2 regions of the Achromobacter sp. 01N37 genome follow, and region 1 is predicted to be linked to the other one. Evidence: riboswitches for the same ligand, from Rfam matches in the RefSeq annotation. Region 1 holds a riboswitch; the other holds the start of a gene.
What was found. Region 1 has a riboswitch for glycine ahead of AC1DSJ_RS05875 (D-amino acid dehydrogenase). Riboswitches for the same ligand answer to the same signal wherever they lie in the genome.
Positions count from the first base shown of each region.

Region 2: another riboswitch for glycine. It lies ahead of gcvT (glycine cleavage system aminomethyltransferase GcvT); the one in region 1 lies ahead of AC1DSJ_RS05875 (D-amino acid dehydrogenase).

Region 1 covers NZ_JBFTRX010000002.1:576,991-586,826, forward strand. Annotated here, with positions in the region: gene AC1DSJ_RS05840 (VOC family protein) at 1-15, opposite strand, end outside; gene AC1DSJ_RS05845 (DUF1428 domain-containing protein) at 163-519, opposite strand; gene AC1DSJ_RS05850 (GlxA family transcriptional regulator) at 691-1,665, shown strand; gene AC1DSJ_RS05855 (FAD-binding oxidoreductase) at 1,823-3,343, shown strand; gene AC1DSJ_RS05860 (lactonase family protein) at 3,375-4,592, shown strand; gene AC1DSJ_RS05865 (M23 family metallopeptidase) at 4,751-5,326, shown strand; gene AC1DSJ_RS05870 (SMI1/KNR4 family protein) at 5,351-5,953, shown strand; gene AC1DSJ_RS05875 (D-amino acid dehydrogenase) at 6,097-7,326, opposite strand; glycine riboswitch at 7,367-7,466, opposite strand; glycine riboswitch at 7,467-7,557, opposite strand; gene ampC (class C beta-lactamase) at 7,664-8,824, shown strand; gene AC1DSJ_RS05885 (3-hydroxybutyryl-CoA dehydrogenase) at 8,989-9,836, opposite strand, start outside.
Region 2 covers NZ_JBFTRX010000006.1:113,218-123,053, forward strand. Annotated here, with positions in the region: gene AC1DSJ_RS16050 (amidase) at 1-132, shown strand, start outside; gene AC1DSJ_RS16055 (M81 family metallopeptidase) at 161-1,636, shown strand; gene AC1DSJ_RS16060 (DUF945 family protein) at 1,881-3,845, shown strand; gene gcvP (aminomethyl-transferring glycine dehydrogenase) at 3,972-6,845, opposite strand; gene gcvH (glycine cleavage system protein GcvH) at 6,921-7,298, opposite strand; gene gcvT (glycine cleavage system aminomethyltransferase GcvT) at 7,399-8,499, opposite strand; glycine riboswitch at 8,590-8,713, opposite strand; glycine riboswitch at 8,748-8,847, opposite strand; gene AC1DSJ_RS16080 (ZIP family metal transporter) at 8,907-9,800, opposite strand; gene AC1DSJ_RS16085 (superoxide dismutase) at 9,832-9,836, opposite strand, start outside.

The sequences.
Region 1 (9,836 bases):
TGCAGGGGTAGCCATGATGCGTCTCCAAATACGTTGAATGAGCGGTGGGGGACGGACCGGCCTGCCGCAATGCAATGCAGTGCGATGCGATGTGGGGGCGAGTCCTCCTGCTACTACGACGAACGGGGAGTGCCAATATCGACACGCCGCCCGTTTTATTTTTTACTTGGCGACCAAGGTGCTGAATCCGCCCCAATGCATCCGCTTGAAATCGAACACGCCTTCGCAGGCCATATCGTTCAAGCGGGGGTCGGCCATCACTTTCTCGTTGATGCGGTCGCGTTCAGCCTTGTTCTCGTAAAGAATCCAGGCGAACACCACCGTTTCTCCGTCCTGCGCGCCAGCCGCCTTCGAGAACGACGCAAACCCTTCCTTGTCGATGTCGTCGGCCACGCATTCGCGGTAATCCAGCGCCCCATGTTCCAGCCACACCACCTTGGCCTTGTTGGCCATGTCGACGTAGGTAGACAAGTTCGCTTTCGGCACGGCAAGCAGGTAACCATCTATGTACTTTTCCATCTGCCACTCCTTTGATCCCTGTTGTTCTACAGGCGCCGGCCACGCCCGCTGGCCAGGGCCGATGCCTGCCCGGCCTGACAGCCGGTAGATGCCACTGTATCGGGATTGACGACGGTTTCAGATAGGGATTTGCGACATTCTTGCGGGTGGATTGCGACACCTCTCAGGCGTATGCTTATCGGCATGAAAAACGTCGCCTTTCTTTTGCCGACGGGTGCGAATATCGCCTCGTTGGAAACTGCGCGCCACGGTTTCCTGGTGGCCAACGAATACCTTGCCGCGCGTGGCCGCCCGCCCCAATTCACGGTGCGCACGCTGGCGCTCACGCGTGAAGTCAGCCTGGATGACGGGCGCATCCGGGTGCAGGCCGATATGGTGCTGGCCGATGCGCCAGACGTTGATATCTGCATTGCGCCGCCCTTGCTGGGCGCGGTGTCCGACGCCGTGTTGTCCAACCGCGAACTCATCGATTGGTTGGCCCGCCATCACCGCAACGGCGGCGAAGTGGCCAGCCTGTGCATGGGCGCTGCGTTGTTGGCGGCGGGCGGCGTGCTGGATGGCCAACAGGCCGTCGTGCATTGGGTGGCGCAGAACCTTTACGCCAGCCTGTTCCCCAACGTGCAGTGGACGAGCGACCGCGTCGTCATGGCCGAAAACGGCGTCTACACCAGCGGCGGCGCCTTCTCCGCCGCGCATCTGGTCTTGCACCTGATCGAAAAATACACCGACCGCGACACCGCCATCTGGTGCGCCAAGTATTTTCAGCTGGACTGGAGCCGGCAAAGCCAATTGCCGTTCGCCGTGTTCATGGGCCAGAAGGCCCACGCTGACGACGTCGTGCGCGCGGTGCAGACGTATATCGAAGGGCGCTATACAGAAAAAATCACGGTGGAAGATCTGGCCGATCGTCACGCGCTGGGCCGCCGCACATTGGAACGCCGCTTTCGTCAGGCCACCGGCAACAGCATCGTCGAGTACGTGCAGCGCGTGCGCGTGGAAGCGGCCAAGAAGTGCTTGGAGAGTTCGCGCAAAAGCGTGGCCGAAGTCATGTATGAGGTCGGCTACAACGACACCAAAGCGTTTCGCGACATCTTCAACAAGTATTGCGGCATGTCGCCCGTGGGATATCGCGAGCGGTATCAGTAGACGCCGCAAGGGGACGGGCGGTGCGGCGATCGTCGATGCGTCGGCGGCCCAAACATCGGACGTCGAAAAATCGGACTCCTCTTACAGATCTTCGGCGGGCTCTCGGCCTATCCTTGACGCGTCGTGGCCAAGCATGCGGCCCGGGAGGCGAGTCAAGATGAGCATCAGCGTAATGCCGGGCGATCCCCGCTACACCACCCTTAAAAAAGGCTTCAACCTGCGGTGGCCGGCCCAGCCCGGCGAGGCCCCCTCCCGCATCGAACTCTGTGAAACCCCCGAAGAGGCGGCCGCTGCATTGGCCCGCATCGTCGCCGCAGGCATGCGCCCCACGGTGCGCAGCGGCGGCCATTGCTACGAAGACTTCGTCTCGAATAACCCGGGCGGCGCCATCCTGGACTTGAGCCTGCTTGACCGCGTGCCGCCATCGGCCGACGGGTTGCTACGCATTGCGGCCGGCTCACAAAACTGGAATGGCGATCAAGACTTGTACAAGCGCTACGGCGTGTCGTTGCCCGGCGGCTCCTGCTATTCGGTGGGGGCGGGCGGCCACATCAGTGGCGGGGGCTACGGCTTGTTGTCACGCCTGCAAGGGCTGGCGTCCGATTGGCTAAGCGCCGTCGACATCCTTACTGTGGACGCCAGCGGGCAAGTCGTGCCGCGCACGGTCAACGCCACGCACGATGCGGACTTGTTCCGCGCCTGCCGCGGCGCGGGCGGCGGAAACTTTGGCGTCATCACCAGCTATGGTTTCGCCACGCTGCCGCAAGCGCCGCGCGAAGTGGCCATCGCCACCGTTGCGTTCGACTGGGCGGGCATGACGCCCGCCCGCTTTGCGCAGTTGCTGGATATCTACGGCAGCTACTGGGACACGCGGGGCCGGGACGCCGACACCTGGGGCATGTTTTCATTGCTGAAGCTCACGCATCAAGCCGCCGGGCAGATCGTGATGATCGTGCAGTTCTGCAATCCAGATGGCACGTGCCGTAACTTGAGCGTGCTGCAAGACTTCCTCGACCGCTTTCGCCCATGTGCGCCCGTTGCCGCGCGTGCCACCACGCCGGGCCTGCCGCGTCCGCGCTTGGGCGGCGACTTGCTCTGTAGCGAACCCCACACGGTCATCCGCTACGACTGGCTCGCGGCCACGCAAACGCTGAACGGCTCGGGGCCGAACCAGCGCGGCAAATACAAGTCGGCCTATATGAAGGGCAACTTCACGGCGCACGAGTCCGCGCGCATTTACGCGCACCTGACGCGTGACGTGCCTGGCGCCGATCTGCGGCAGTCGCTGTTGCAGGTGGATTCGTATGGCGGCGCCATCAACCGGCCTGAACGCTTACGGGACACGGCCGTTCATCAGCGCGACTCCGTCATGAAGCTTCAGTATCAAACCTATTGGAACAACGCCGATCACGACGCCATGCACTTGCGCTGGATGGCGGATTTCTATCGCGACGTTTATACCGGCCCGGGGCTGGACGCGGCCTACGCAGGCACGCCGTATCCGGGCAGCCGCTATCAGGGTTGCTACATCAACTACCCCGACCGCGACATGCTGGCCTACCCGTTCTGGCCGCAGCTGTATTACGGCGACGGCGGGTTGTACCCCTTCCTGCAACAGGTCAAGCGCCGCTACGATCCCAACAATATCTTCCACCACGCGATGTCGGTGCGCCCATGATGGCGCGCGGCTTGCCTTGCCGGAACCTGTCATGAACTCCCTTTCGAGTGCGCCGCGCAGATCCTTCATTCAGTTCGCAGGCGGCTTATCGGCCGCAGGCGCGGTGGGGCCGTGGCTGTCGGCGATGGGCGCCACGGCATCTGCCGCGGACCCTGTCCGCTTTGCCTACGTGGGCACCTACACGCATGACGGGCCGGGCGGCACCGCCGGCGGGCCGCCTTCCGCAGGTATCCACGTCTTTGCATTGCGCGCGGACGAATGGCGCCTGGTTCAGGTCGTGCAAAGCGTCAATCCGTCGTTCCTTGCGGTCCATCCGTCACAACGATTTCTGTACGCCATCAATGAAATCGATCACTGGGAAGGCCTGCCCCGAGGCACCGCGGAAGCCTATGCCATCAACGAGAACGATGGCACGTTGCACCTGCTGAACCGGCAGCCGCTGTCGTTGGCCAGCACCGCGCCCGCACACTTGGCCGTATCGCCCGACGGCCGCCATCTGGTCACCGCGCAGTACCTGGGTGGCACCTACAACGTGTTGCCAATCCATCTCGACGGGTCGCTGGGTTCCGTCTCAGGCATCGTCAAGGAAACCGGTTCCGGCCCGCGCCTGGAACAGGAATCCGCGCATCCGCACATGGTGCTGTTCGACCCTACCGGCCAACGCGTGCTGGCCACCGACCTGGGCAGTGACCGCATCAATCTGTTCACCCTGGAAGAGGGCCGCATGGCGCTGGCCGGCCGCACGGCATTGCCGGCCGGCAGCGGGCCCCGTCACCTCGCGCTGCATCCTGGCGGCAAGCTGCTGTATGTCGTCAACGAGCTGGACGCCACGATCGCGTGCTTGGGATACGACGCCCGTGCAGGCCGCGTCCTGGAACCGCGCCACATCGTGCCGGCCACGCCCGCAGGCTTTACCGGCGCGGCCAATGCGGCGTCTCTGCTGATCCATCCGTCCGGCCGCTACCTCTATGCGTCCACGCGCCGCGTGCAGAACGACCACCCCCAGGCAGACAGCATCGCCGTCTTCGCCGTCGGCGCAGACGGCGCGCTGACCCGTGTGCAAACCTGGACCGAAGGGCTGCGCTTCCCGCGCGCGCTAAGCATGTCGCCAGACGGCGGCAGCGTGTATGCGCTAAACCAAAAGGGCGACTCGATTCTGCGCCTGCGCGTAGACGGTCCGAGCGGGCGCCTGGGAGACCCGGACGTGGTCGCCCAGGTGGCGACGCCGGTTTGTCTGGTGTTCGTGTAACGAGGGGGCAGGCGAGGGGGTGAAGGGCGAGGGGGCGACGGGCGAAGAGGCGACGGGCGACGAGGCGACTGGCGACGAGGCGAAGGGCGAAGGGCGAAGGGCGAAGGGCGAAGGGGAGGTGCGGGGAACCCCCTGGGGTGCCAAGCGTCGAACCCTTCATGAATGCACACCCCCTATGGCGTTTTCTTCGGCGTGTCGTCGTCCTGGCTTTAGGCGCCGCGCTGGCAGTTTGGGCATGGCCGCGGCTGCCGGATGCCGCGCGCGCGCCGTGGCATATGGCGCGGCTGGCATGGCAGGAAGCGCCTTCCGCTTTGCCGGTTCCGGTGCAGGGCGTCACGCCTGCGCGGCTGGCCGATACCTGGGGCGCGGCGCGTGCGGGCGGGCGGCGGCATGAAGGCATCGACATCTTTGCGGCGCGCGGGACGCCCGTGCTGTCCACGACGGAAGGCGTCGTCATGCAGGTCGGCACCAACAATCTGGGCGGGCAAGTGGTGTGGGTGCTGGGGCCCGGCCGCCAGCGGCATTACTACGCGCACCTGGACGGCTATGCAGATATCCAGCGCGGACAATTGGTCGCGCCAGGCGATGTGCTGGGGTATGTGGGCAATACCGGCAACGCCAAGGGCACACCGCCGCATTTGCACTATGGAATCTATGACGGCGGGGCAATCAACCCCTATGACTTACTGATGGCGGCCCCTTCGGTTTCTCGCACCGTTACCGAGCGGCGATAATCCCCGGCATTCGTTTTCCCGCATTTGCCCATTGCCGCCATGATTTCCATTCCCAAGATCCGAGAACAATTTTCCCTGTTCGGCGAACTGCGCCCGCAACCCCGCAGCGCATGGACCGGCGATATTCCCTTGCCTGAATCATTGGCTGACTTCTACGAGCAGATCGGCCCCTGGGGCGAGACCTATCACGAGAACGTCGGCCCGGTGGGCATCACGCTGTCAGAGACCGCAATCAGTTTTCCGCCGTTGCATCGCCTGTGGACGCTGCAAGCCGGTTATCGATGGGATGCGTCAAACGGCCAGCGCGTAGCCGATTGGCGGGATGAATGGCTGGTGATCGCAGATATGAACGCCGACCCGTTCATTCTGGATACTCAAACCGGACAGATACTGTTCGCGCGCCATGGCGCGGGGTCTTGGACCACCGATGAATTTGCGCCTGACCTGCTGACGTTCGCGGCGGCAGCGGCTGCGATTGGCGTCGTGTTTCATGACGCCGATGAAGACTTGCGGGACGATGATTGGGAACTAAAGCCGAAGTATCGGGAGGCGGCGATTCGTGAAGCTGCCAAGGTGCTTGGGAATGGTGATGAGGCTGAATCGTTTTTCGAGACCTTGCAGGGGTAAGGCTTTTTGCCCGTGCACGAATTGACCCGGCGTGGTCAGCGCGTTGAAACCCGCGGAAGGTGAAATGCCTTCCGCGGGCCCATCGTGCGAAGCGCAACGATCTTGTCCTCTGCGCTTCTCGGCTTACCGCAATCCCCCCTTCCTCACCCCACCGGCAGCGCACGCCCCACGCTCGCCGCCAGCATCTGCGCCGTTGCTGCCGACAGCGTCCACCCCAAATGCCCGTGTCCGGTGTTGTAGAACACGCCGGGCCGTTTGCCGGGGCCGACGCGCGGCATCATGTTGGGGGTCATGGGGCGCAGGCCGCACCAGGGCACCACGCGGGACGTCTTCACGTTGGGGAAGTGCTTGCGGGTCCAGTCGATCAGGGGTTGGACGCGTTCGGCGCGGATGTCCATGTTGAAGCCGTTGAATTCCGCCGTGCCGGCCACGCGGAAGCGGTCGCCCAGGCGGCTGGTGACGATTTTTGCGGCTTCGTCCAGCAGGCTGACGCGCGGCGCGGCGGCCTGGCTTTCTGCGTCGTCCAGGTGGACGCTGATGGAATAGCCCTTGACCGGATAGATGTTCAGCGAATCACCCAGTTGCTGGGCGAATTTGCGGCTGGCGGCGCCCGCGCAGACGACGATGGCGTGGGCTTCGTGTTGTTCGCGTTGTGTGCCGCCGTTGCGCAGGATGTCGAGCACGTACGGCCGGCTGTCGCGGCTGATGTTGTCGATGTCGGCGTCTTGCACGAAGGTGACGCCCCGGCGTTCGCAGGCGGCGGCCAGGCCGCGCGTGAATTTGTGGATGTCGCCGGTGGCGTCGGATGGCGTGTAGAAGCCGCCGTAGCAACCGGTTTGCAGGGTGGGTTCGATGTCTCGCGCTTCGCTGCTGGACACCGCGTAGCGTTCAAGCCCGCCCGCTTCCAGCAATGCATTCGAACGGCGCGCGGTGTCGAAACTAGCGGCGTCGTGATAGATGTGCAGGATGCCCCGGCGTTCCAGGTCGAAATCGATGCCTTCTGCATCGGCCATGTCGAACAGGTGTTGGCGCGCTTCGATGGCCAGGCGGGTGGTGGCGATGGTGTTGTCGCGGTAGTTCGGGATTTGCGCCATGAACTGCGCCAGCCACGAATACTTGTGCCAGCTGAACTTGGGGTTGAGCAGCAGCGGGGCGTTCTTGCGCAACATCCAGCGCAATCCTTTCAGGATGGTGGCGGTGCTGTTCCAGACTTCGGCGTTGCTGGCCGATAGCTGCCCGCCGTTGGCGTAGGACGTTTCCATGGCGGGGTAGCGCTGGCGGTCGTAGACGGTGACGTCGTAACCCAGTTTGGACAAGGCATAGGCGGACGTGACGCCGGTGATACCGGCGCCAATGATGGCGATGCGGGGCATGATGGCTCCAGACGGTGTGGCAGCGGCCCATCTAGGCCGCAGCACCCCATCTGTCTCTGTACCTGAGAGCTTCACCCGCAGCGCTGACGGCGGCGGGTTCCCCTTCGGTGGGCGCGCACGGCGCCTCTCTCCAGATTGTCTAGACTCGCGCAGTCCTGTTGCCTGAGAGTTTCCGGGGCGGTTGCTCCGTCGGCGCTGGCCGCAAGGGCCAGTCTCTTCTACGCGGTTTTAAAACGACGGAGTAGAGAATAGCCAAGTTTCTGTCGCATTTGATTCAGGGTTAGTACTATGTTGCCGGCGGCGCGCGTAGCTGTCTGATCAAAATAGGACGAAAAGAATGAGCTTTCCCGCGATGCGACGCACGATGTTGTTGGCATTGGCCGTTTTGTCATCGATGGCGTCTGTTCCGCCCGCGATGGCGGCGCCCTCCGAGACCGACCAAAAGATCGATGCCGCAGCGCAGGCGCTGATGCAGGAACACGGCGTGCCGGGCCTGGTGATTGCCATTACCCGCGACGGCCTCCACGAATTTCACCAGTACGGCGTGGCGTCGCGTCAGACAAAGGCGAAGGTCAGCCCCGACACGTTGTTTGAAGTGGGCTCGATCAGCAAGACCTACACGGCGACCTTGGCTACCTACGCAGAAGCGCTGGGCAAGCTGTCGCTGGGCGATAGCCCGGCGCGTTTCGTTCCCGCGTTGCAGGGCTCGGCATTCGCCAAACTGAACCTGATTCATCTGGGTACGCACACGGGTGGCGGCTTTCCGTTGCAGGTGCCGGACGCGGTGCGCAATGACGCGCAGTTGATGGATTACTTGAAAGCCTGGACCCCGCAGTACGCCGCAGGCACCTACCGCACTTATGCGAATCCCAGCATCGGCATGCTGGGCGTGGTGGCGGCCAAAAGCCTGGATCAGCCGTTCACGCAGGCCATGGAAAAGACGCTGTTTCCGCTGCTGGGCTTGTCGCACACCTACATCGACGTGCCGGCGGCAAAGATGGGCGATTACGCGCAGGGCTACAACAAGCAGGATGCGCCCGTGCGCGTGAACCCGGGCGTGCTGGCGGCCGAGGCGTATGGCGTGAAGACGAGCGCGCGTGACTTGATCCGCTTTGTGGATGCGAACATGAACGCCGCGGGCAATGATGCCATTCATCGCGCGATTCGCCAGACGCATGTCGGGTACTACCGCGTGGGCGACATGACGCAAGACTTGGCGTGGGAACAGTTGGCGTATCCCGCCACGCTGGACGCGCTGCTGGCGGCCAACGCGGGTACGTTGAACAGCCGGAGCCACCCGGTCACCGCAATGACGCCGCCGTCCGCGCCGCGCGATGATGTGTGGATCAACAAGACGGGGTCGACCAACGGTTTCGGCGGTTACGTGGCGTTCGTGCCGGCCAGAAAGGTCGGGGTGGTGATTCTGGCCAACAAGAACTATCCGAACGAAGCGCGTGTGCGGCTGGCGTATCAGATTCTGGAGGAATTGATCCGCTAAGCGCCGTCCGCGACCTGCGACCTGCGACCTGCGACCTGCGACCTGCCACCTGCGACCTGCGAACCGCGACCTGCGACCTGCGAACCGCGACCTGCGAACCGCGAACTGCGATCCGCGATTCGCCAACCGCCAACCGCCAACCGCCAACCGCCAACCGCCAACCGCTAACTGCCGGTCCGGTTCGAACCGGCGGCAGCCTTCGCCGCATCAAAGCGCGGCAGCAGTCCCATCACCTCCAGCCGTTTGCACAATTCGCCCAGGCGTTTCAGCTTGTAGGCATCCACGTCCTCCCCGGCGTAGTCGTAAAAGCCCTGGCCATCGCGCAGCCCGTTACGCCCTTGTTCCATGTTGCGGGCGATGACATCCGGCGCGGCGAAGCGCGGGCCGATTTCGGCGGACAGGTAGCGCGATGCGTAGTAGAGGATGTCGCCGCCGCCCCAATCAATGAATTCCAGCAGGCCCAGCACCGAGAAGCGCAGGCCGAAACCCAGCCGCACGGCGGTGTCGATATCTTCGGCGCTGGCCACGCCTTCCTCGACCATGCGGGCGGCTTCGTTCATCGCCAAGGCCTGAATGCGCGGCACGATGTAGCCCGCGGCGGGGGCGCATTGCACGGGCACCTTGCCGGCTTGCCGCAAGACGTTTAGCAGGCGTTGCAGCGCGTCGTTGCTGGTCTTTGGGCCACGGCTCACTTCGACTAGTGGGATCAGATGCGCGGGGTTCAACCAATGCGCGTTCAGGAATCGTTCCGGGCCTGCCACGAGTTCCGCCAGTTCGGTCACCAGAAAGGTGGATGTGGTGGACGCGATGACGGTGTCGGGCGCGCAGGCTTGCGCAAGCCACAGGAAGGCATCGCGCTTGGCGTCCAGCCGTTCGGGCACGGCTTCAAAGACGATGCGTGCCCCATGCAGGTCAGCCGCCGCGCTATCGCGCCCGCACAGGCGCACGCGGCGCATGGCGAGGCCAGCTTGGGCGGCATCCAGCAGGCCCAGCCGCGTCATCGTGGCCAGTT
Region 2 (9,836 bases), on a different contig from region 1:
AAAGCCGGCCTGCCCATCGGCCTGCAAATCGCTGGCGCCCGCTTCGACGACCTGGGCGTCCTGCGCGTGGCGCGCGCCTGGGAAGAGATGCGTCCCGCGCAGCACCCGTGGCCTCAGCCGCCCAAGAACTGACTTTCCACAGCAACCCACAGGAATTCCCATGCGTTGGCTATTGGCAATGATCAAGCACGAGACGAATACTTATTCGCCCGTGCCGACCCCGCTTGAACGCTTCTTCCGCGGCAGCCCCGACATCCTGGCTGGCGAACGCGCCATCAAGGCCTACGAGAACACCGACAGCGGACTAGGCGGCTATATCGAAGTGGCCCGCCGCGAGGGCGCAGAAATGGTCGTGCCCGTGGCGGCCGAGTCCTGGCCCAGCGGCCCCACCAGCGCCGACACGCACGAGCAGCTGTGCAAGCTGGTGCTGGACCAGGTGAAGCTGGGCGGCTTTGACGCCATCCTGCTGGACCTGCACGGCGCCATGGTCGCCGAAGGCGTGGAAGATGCAGAAGGCGACCTCTTGCGCCGTCTGCGCGAAATCGATCCGAAAACGCCTGTCGCCGTCACGCTGGACATGCACGCCAACATCTACGACGACATCGTCAACAACGCCACCGTCATCAGCGGCTTTCACACGTATCCGCATGTGGACATCCGCGAAGCCGGCGTGCGTGCGGCGAACGTTATCGTCCGCACGCTCAAGGGCGAGATCAAGCCCGTGATGAGCTGGGCCAACAAGCCGATGCTGCCGCACATCATGTGCCAAGGCACGCATGCCGCGCCCAATAAGCCTTTGCAGGAACGCTGCAAGGAACTGGAAGCGAATGGCGTGCTGGCGGCGTCCGTCTTCGTGGGTTTTCCGCATGCGGACATTCGCGAAGCGGGCTTGAGCGCCGTCGTCTGTACGGACGGCAAGCTGGAAGACGCGCAGAAGTACCGCGACGAACTGCTGGAACGCGCCTGGGCCGGCCGCGCCGATTGGGTGTTTCACCCGGAGCCGCTCGCGCCCACCATCGCGCGCGCCAAGCAGATCGAGCAAGGCCCGGTTGTGTTGCTGGACCACTTCGACAACACCGGTTCCGGCGGCACCATGGACACCACCGCGGTGCTTGCCGAAGTGCTGCGCCAGGAACTGGACAACGTGGTGTTCTACGCCATCTGCGACCCGGAAGCCGCATTGCAAGCCGCGGCTGCGGGCGTGGGCAAGACCATTACCTTGAAGCTGGGCGGCAAGCTGCCCATGCCCGCCATCAAGGAACCCAGCGAACCGCTGGAAGTGACCGGCCGCGTCAAGCTGGTGTTTGACGGCGTGTATCTCAACCGCGGCCCGATGTACCGGGGCGTGCGTAACGACACGGGGCTTACCGTTGTCATCGACACGGGCCGCGTGGAAATCGTGGTGGTGTCGCGCCACCAGGAACCGTTCGATATCAATTGCCTGCTGTCGGCCGGCATCGACCCGCTGCAAAAGCGCTACGTGGTATTGAAGAGCCGGGTGCATTGGCGCGCGGGCTTCTCGGCGATGGCCACCGAGGTCATCGAATGCACGGGCGTGGGCGTCACCACCTCCGACTACAGCCAGCTGGATTTCAAGCACGTGCGCCGGCCCATCTACCCGCTGGACCCGCTCTGATCTTCGGCTGAAAAGCCGGATTGTCGACAAAAAGGCCGGCGCCCTGCGCCGGCCTTTCATTTTGAAATCTTCGGTAACTGCGCGCACGCTTCCCGGTAGGCGTGCCTCGGTATACTCCGGCGCGGGCCCTTACAGCCCGATGAATAACGTGTATACCGGCAGCCGCCCCTGGCGATCAGGACGCGACGGCGCAATGCGCCAGTCTGCCGGATATGACTCGATAATCAACGAAAAAAGCACAACGATGAAAAAGAGCGTAGCGATCACCCTCGGCGTGGTCATTGTGGGAGCGGGAAGCTGGATAGGCGCCACGTGGTACACCGGCAAACGGATCGAGGAAAGCTCGCAGCGCCATCTGGCCGAAGCGAACGAAAAACTGGCGAAGCTGACGCCGTTGTTCGGTTTGCGCATTGACCAGTTGAAGTACGAACGCAGCCTCTTCTCGACCCAGGCTCGCTACGGCCTGTCGCTGGTGAAGAACGACAAGAGCCTGGACGCCATGCCGGCCGGCATGATTGAGTTCGACGCCGTCATTGAACACGGCCCGTTCCCCAAGACCGCCTTGTCGCGCGGCGCCGTTGCGCCCAAGCTGGCGTACGTGCACGCCGAAATCGCCAAGACCGACAACCTGAAGGAAGTGTTCGCACTGACCAAAGACATCTCGCCGCTGATCAGCGACGCGATGGTCAGCTACAGCGGCACTACCTCGTCCACCTCCAAGATTGCGCCGGTGTCGACGACGGTGCAAAACAACACGATCGACTTCAGCGGCATGGTGATCACGGGCACGTTTGACCGCTCGCTGGAAGCCGTCACCGCGCACGGCGTGATGGACAAGCTGGCCATCGACGGCACGAAGAGCAACGACCCGGTCGTCATGGCCATCACCGGCATGACGATGGACGTCAACAGCCGCATGGGCAAGTTCGGCGTGTCGATGGGCGATTCCGACATCAAGATCAAGCGCATCGACGTCACGAAGAAGTCGGATGACATGAAGGTGTCGCTGGATAACTTCGGCTACGGCGTGAAGCTGTCCGAAGACGACAAGTCGATCAACGTGCAAGCCGCCTACCAAACGGGTGACATCACGGTAAACGACGTGCCGCTGGGTAACGGCCAGGCCGTGATCAAGCTGGCCAAGCTGGACGGCCAGGCCGTCAAGACCCTGTCCGACACGTACAACCAGCTGATGCGCCAGTACATGGCGCACACCGAAGACGAAGGTCTGAAGGACGAGCAGGTTGAAGCGATGCTGGACAGCGCCGGCAAGCTGCTGGCGGGCAACCCGTCGTTCAGCATCGATCCCTTGAGCTGGAAGACCGCCAAGGGCGAAAGCAAGCTGAACTTCACGCTGGACCTGGCCAACCCGCCTGACGTCAAGAACCTGACGCCGCAGGAAATTGCGGTCAAGGCCATCAAGCGCATCGACGCCACGCTGATCATTTCCAAGCCGATGGTGCAGGACCTGGTCACGCAGTACGCCATCAAGAAGGAAGGCATTGCCGCCGATCAGGCCGCCAAGGACGCCGACGAAACCGTGCGCCAGATGTCGGGCATGGCCGAAATGTTCAACGTGGGCAAGAACGACGGCGACAACATCGTCGGCAAGTTCACGTTCGCGGACGGCATGGGCAACCTGAACGGCAAGGAAATTCCGGCGGACGAGTTGTTCAGCGGCCTGCTGGGCGCAGCCGGCATGGGCTCGATGGACCACGACGACGAAGACGAATCCATGCCCGGCATGGGCCAGGACGAGCCGGCCGACGGCGCCACGCCTGCCCTGCCCGGCGTGATGCAGGACTTCAACCTGGACACCGTCAGCAGCCTGCTGGACGACATGGGCTACACGGTCAACAAGACCGACGGCGACCAAGGCCCCGTGCTGGTGCTGGACGCGGGCACCACCGGCGCCAGCGATCTGCGCCTGGAATTCCTGTGCAACGACTTCACCGAGAAGTGCCTGGACCTGGTGATGACCGCCACGTACAAGACCAAGAAGCCGGTGACGCTGAAGGCCATCAACAGCTGGAATCAGGAATACCGCTGGACGCGCGCCTACCTGGACGACAAGAACCAGGCCGTGCTGCAGATGGACATGAACGCGGAAGGCGGGATCGGCAAGGACAACCTGCAAATCCTGTTGAACACCTTCATCAGCATCGCTGAAGACTTCAACGACGTCGCCAAGGGCGCATCGGCCAAGTAAGCCTGCCGCGCCAGGGTCACCACCTGGCGCATCGCTCGGCCCCAAAGAAAAACCCCCATCAATTGCTGATGGGGGTTTTTTATTGCCTGAAAGCTAAAGCTAAAGCTGAAGCTGAAGCGCGTGCGCTTATGCGTAGGCTTCGATCGGCAGGCAGGCGCAGACCAGGTTGCGGTCGCCGTAGGCGTTGTCCACACGGCCCACCGGCGGCCAGTACTTGGCCTCGCGCAGCGACGCCACCGGGTAGGCGGCCTGCTGGCGCGGGTAGTCGTGCAGCCATTCTTCGGCCAGCAGCATCTGGGCGGTGTGCGGCGCGTTCTTCAGGACGTTGTCTTCGCGATCGCGTTCGCCACGTTCGACCTGGGCGATTTCCTCGCGGATCGAAATCATCGCGTCGATGAAGCGGTCCAGTTCGGCGACGCCTTCGGATTCCGTCGGCTCGACCATCAAGGTGCCCGCCACCGGGAAGCTCATCGTCGGCGCGTGGAAACCGTAGTCCATCAGACGCTTGGCGATGTCTTCGGCGCTGATGCCGCTGGTTTCCTTCAGCGGACGCACGTCCAGGATGCACTCGTGCGCCACACGGCCGTTACGGCCCGCGTACAGCACCGGGTAGTGGTCACGCAGGCGGGTCGCGATGTAGTTGGCGTTCAGGATGGCGACTTCGGTGGCGCGGCGCAGGCCGTCGGCGCCCATCAGCGCGATGTACACGTACGGAATCGGCAGGATGCCGGCCGAACCGAACGGCGCGGCCGATACCGGGCCAACCTTCGCGTCGCCGGGCAGCTTGCCTTGCTCATTCACCACGCCCGGCAGGTACGGCGCCAGGTGGGCGCGCACCGCCACGGGACCCACGCCGGGGCCGCCGCCGCCGTGCGGGATGCAGAAGGTCTTGTGCAGGTTCAGGTGCGACACGTCCGAGCCGAACTTGCCGGGCTGGGCCACGCCGACCATCGCGTTCATGTTGGCGCCGTCCAGGTAGACTTGGCCGCCCGCCTGGTGAACCAGATCGCAGATCTCGGTGACGGCTTCTTCGAACACGCCGTGCGTGGACGGGTACGTGATCATCAGCGCGGCCAGCTTGTCGCCAACCTGTTCGATCTTGGCGCGCAGGTCAGCCAGATCCACGTTGCCGTTGGAATCCGACGCCACCACCACGACGTCCATGCCGGCCAGTTGCGCCGACGCGGGGTTGGTGCCGTGGGCCGACGACGGGATCAGGCAGACGTTGCGCTGATGCTGGCCGTTGGCTTGGTGATAGCCGCGAATTGCCAGCAGGCCGGCGTATTCGCCTTGCGCGCCCGAGTTGGGTTGCAGGCTGATGTTGTCGTAGCCAGTGATTTCGCACAGCGCGGCGGACAGGCGGTCGATCAGCTCGTTGTAGCCCTGGCTTTGCGACGCGGGCGCAAACGGGTGGATCAACGCGAACTCGGGCCACGTGATCGGGATCATCTCGGCCGTGGCGTTCAGCTTCATCGTGCACGAACCCAGCGGGATCATCGTGCGGTCCAGCGCCAGGTCCTTGTCGGCCAGCTTGCGCAGGTAGCGCAGCATGTCGGTTTCGGATTGCACGCTGGAGAACACCGGGTGCTTCAGGATGGCGCTTTCGCGGGCAACCGATGCGGGGATACCGCTGGCGGCGGCGGCGTCCAGGGCGTCAATGTCGAGTTCGACATCATCACGCTCCAGGCCGGCGGCGAACACGTTGACCAGCGCTTGCAGGTCGGCGACGGTCACGGTTTCGTCCAGCGACACGGCCAGGCGCGCGCCGTCAACACGGCGCAGGTTGATGTGTTCGCACTCGGCGGCGGTCAGGATGGCCGGGGTGGCGGGGCCGGTTTCCAGCAGCAGCGTGTCGAAGAACGTGTTGTTCACGACCTTCACGCCCAGCTTCACCAGTTCGGCGCGCAGGATGGCGGTGCTGCGCTGCACGCGCTCGGCAATGCGGCGGATGCCGGCCGGGCCGTGCCACACGGCGTACATGCCCGCCATCACGGCCAGCAGCACTTGCGCCGTGCAGATGTTGGACGTGGCCTTCTCGCGGCGGATGTGCTGTTCGCGCGTTTGCAGCGCCAGACGCATCGCCGGGTTGCCTTGCGCGTCTTTCGACACGCCGACCAGACGGCCGGCCATGTTGCGCTTGAAGGCGTCCTTGCAGGCCATGAAGCCCGCGTGCGGGCCGCCAAAACCGAACGGCACGCCAAAGCGCTGGGCCGAACCGATGGCGATGTCGGCGCCCCACTCGCCCGGGGCGGCCAACAGGGCCAGCGCCAGCAGGTCGGTGGCGCACGCGACGACCGCGCCTTGCGCGTGGGCGGCTTCCGCCAGCTTGCGGTAGTCGGACACGGAACCGGTGCTGTGCGGGTATTGCAGCAGCACGCCAAAGCACTCGGGCAGGCCTTCGGCTTCGTCGCCGACGGTGATCTCGATGTCCAGGCCTTCGGCGCGCGTACGCACGACTTCGATGGTCTGCGGATGCACATGGCGCGAGATGAAGAACACCGGGCTTTGCGACTTGGCGCCACGGCGGGCCAGCGTCATGGCTTCGGCGGCGGCAGTGCTTTCGTCCAGCAGCGAGGCGTTGGAGATGTCCAGCCCGGTCAGGTCGGCGACCATGGTCTGGTAGTTCAGCAGGGCTTCAAGACGGCCCTGCGAGATTTCCGGCTGATACGGCGTGTAGGCCGTGTACCAGGCGGGATTCTCAAGAATGTTGCGCAGCACGACGTTGGGCGTCTGCGTGCCGTAGTAACCCTGGCCGATGTAATTGCGGAAGACCTTGTTGCGGCCCGCGATCTGCTTCAGCTCGGCCAGCACGTCGGTTTCGCTGCGCGAGGGCGGCAGCGCCAGCGGGGCCTGGCTGCGGATCTTCGGGGGCACGACTTCTTCGATCAGGGCGTCCAGGCTGGAGCTGCCAATGACCTTGAGCATGGCGGCCTGGTCGGCGTCAGAAGGGCCGATGTGGCGGGGAATGAAGTCGGTATGGGTGTCTAGGGCGCGCGACATGGGGGAATCTCGGGGTGGTGATGCAGGTTGCGAGGCTGGCGCGCCATACGGGCGGCGGGCCAGCCTCGAAACGGCTTAGCCGTTGGCGACAGCTTCGTAGCCGGCAGCGTCCAACAGCTTGTCGGCATCCGCGGCGTTGACCGGCTTGATCTTGAAGATCCAGGCGGTGAAGGCCGATTCGTTGATCAGGTTGGGGTTGTTTTCCAGCTCTTCGTTGAAGGCGACGATTTCGCCAGCGACGGGTGCGTAGATGTCGGATGCGGCCTTGACGGACTCGACCACGCCGGCGGTTTCGCCCGCGTTCAACTTGGCGCCAACCTTCACGTCGCCAACGAAGACCAGATCGCCCAATTGATCCTGGGCGGTGTCGGTGATGCCGACGACGAACACGTCGCCTTCAGCTTTGACCCATTCGTGGGACGAGGTGTACTTGCGATCGGTGGGCAGACTCATGGGAACTCCTGAGGGAATGCGGGTAGATGAATGGTGTTGCGCGCCTCGCGCGGGCGGCGCGTGCCCGGAACGGGCAGGCGGCTCGCGCGAAGCTTCGAGTTTACGAGTGTTCGACGGCTTTGCCGTTACGGACGAAAGGCAGCTTGCAGACCAGGGCGGGCACCCATTTGCCACGGATGTCGACCTCGACGGTATCGCCCGGACGCACGCCTTGCGGCAGGCGGGCAAAGCCGATCGACACGCCCAGCGTGGGCGACATGGTGCCGCTGGTGAGTTCGCCCGTGCCGGCCGGCGTGCGCACGGCCATGTGGGCGCGCATCACGCCGCGCTCTTGCAGCTTCAGGCCGATGAAGGTGGCGGGGGTGGCGAATTGTTCAAGGGCGTCGCGGCCGATGAAACGGCGCTCGGCGTTCTTCAGCGACACGGTCCAGGTCAGGCCGGCTTGATCGGGCTGGGTCAGCTCGTCCATGTCTTGGCCGTACAGGTTCATGCCGGCTTCCAGGCGCAGCGTATCGCGCGCGCCCAGGCCCGCCGGACGCACGCCTTGCGCAACCAGGTCGCGCCACAGCTGCACGACTTCGGCTGCGGGCAAAACGATTTCAAAGCCGTCTTCGCCGGTGTAGCCGGTGCGGGCCACGAGCGTGTCGCCGTCGACGCGGGCTGCGACGAACGGCGTCAGCGCTTCGGTGGCGGCTTGCCATGCCGGGCGCGCGGCCCAGACCTTGGCGCGGGCGTTGGGGCCTTGCACGGCCACCATGGCCAGATCGCGGCGCGCGGCGATGGTGACGTCAAATTGACCGGCCTGCTTCACACGCTGCATCCAGGCGATGTCTTTGTCGGCCGTGCCGGCGTTGACCACCACGCGCCATTCGTCGGCGGCGAAGAAATAGATGATCAGGTCGTCGATGACGCCGCCTTGCGGGTTCAGCATGCAGCTGTACAAGGCCTTGCCGGGCACGGTCAGCTTGGACACGTCATTGGCGACCAGGCGTTGCAGGAAGGCGAAGGCGTCGGGGCCGGTTACGTCAACGTTCAGCATGTGCGACACATCGAACATGCCGGCGTCCTGGCGCACCGCGTGGTGCTCCTCGAGCTGCGAGCCGTAGGCCAAGGGCATATCCCAGCCGCCGAAATCGACCATTCGGGCGCCGGAGGCGATATGTTCTTCGGCCAGCGGGGTGCGTTTGAGGGTTGCGGACATGCGCGGAAACTCCGGGACGGCAATCTTTGCCAGGGTTACGGAATGCCGGTCGTGACAAGCGGACTGCGCCCGCACGGCTACGGCTGAATCTTCCGCCCCTCTGTCCTTTTGCCTGAGAGTTGCCCCGCGTGGCGGGTTTGCACCTTCGGCGCCTGGGCTGCGCGATATGTCCCTTGTTCGAGGGTCGGCGCCAGGTCTCTCCAGAGTACTGTTTTGCCGCATCCACACGGTGAAAAACCGGGACGGGGCAAGCATGTGCGGTATCGGTTACCTGAGCGATTCTGGGCGAATTGCGCCTTCGGCGGCGGCTGATTCGTGGAAACAGCCGCTCTCTCCCGCAAACATGCATGACAGCGGCGAAAGCATACAACGAAAGCCTTGCGCCGAAAACCGAAAAATCAAGCGGGCTACCCCAGCGCGGTATCCAGCAGCATCATCAAAACAAAGCCCAACATCAGCCCGCAAGTGGCGTAGACCTCGTGCCCCTTGCGATGGGATTCGGGAATGATTTCGTGGCTGATGACAAACAACATGGCCCCCGCGGCAAAGCCCAGGCCCCATGGCAGCATGGTCGCCGAAAACCCCACGATGGCCGCCCCCAGCACGGCGCCCAGCGGTTCAACCAGCCCCGACAACATGCCCAGCGCCACGGCGAACGCGCGTTTGTAGCCGGCCGCCAGCAGCGCCACCGCCACCACCAGCCCTTCGGGAATGTCCTGAATGGCGATACCCGTGGCCAATGCGGTGCCGCGCACGGGGTCGCTGCCCGCATACCCCACGCCAATCGCCAAGCCTTCGGGCAGGTTGTGCAAGGTGATCGCAAACACGAACAGCCAGGTGCGGCGCAGCCGGTGCGCCTCGATGCCTTCCCGGCCCTTGATGAAGTGTTCGTGCGGCAGGGTGCGGTCCATGATCAGCAGCACGCCCGCGCCCAGCAAGATGGCGGCGCCCACCGTAAGCCCCGCGCCCCACGGCCCCATACCTTGCGTTTCGGCGGCGGCAATACCGGGGGCCACCAGCGAAAACGCGCTGGCCGCCAGCATCACGCCCGCCCCGAAGCCGAACATGCTGTCCTGGACTTTCTGCGGAATGGTGCGGGCGAAAAGAATGGGCAAGGTGCCCAGCGCGGTCGCGCCAGCGGCGACCAGCCCCCCTAACAGCGCGTCAGCCACGTGCGGCGCATGCTCGTCCAGATACACCCAGAGCTGATGCAGCGCCAGGCAGGACACCATGACGGCAAGCGTCCACACGCTGATGCTCGTGGCCGCAGGCCGCACGCGATGACGGCTGAAAGTGTTCATAGGGCCGCTACCCTCCTTCAGAGAGATAGGCTTAGC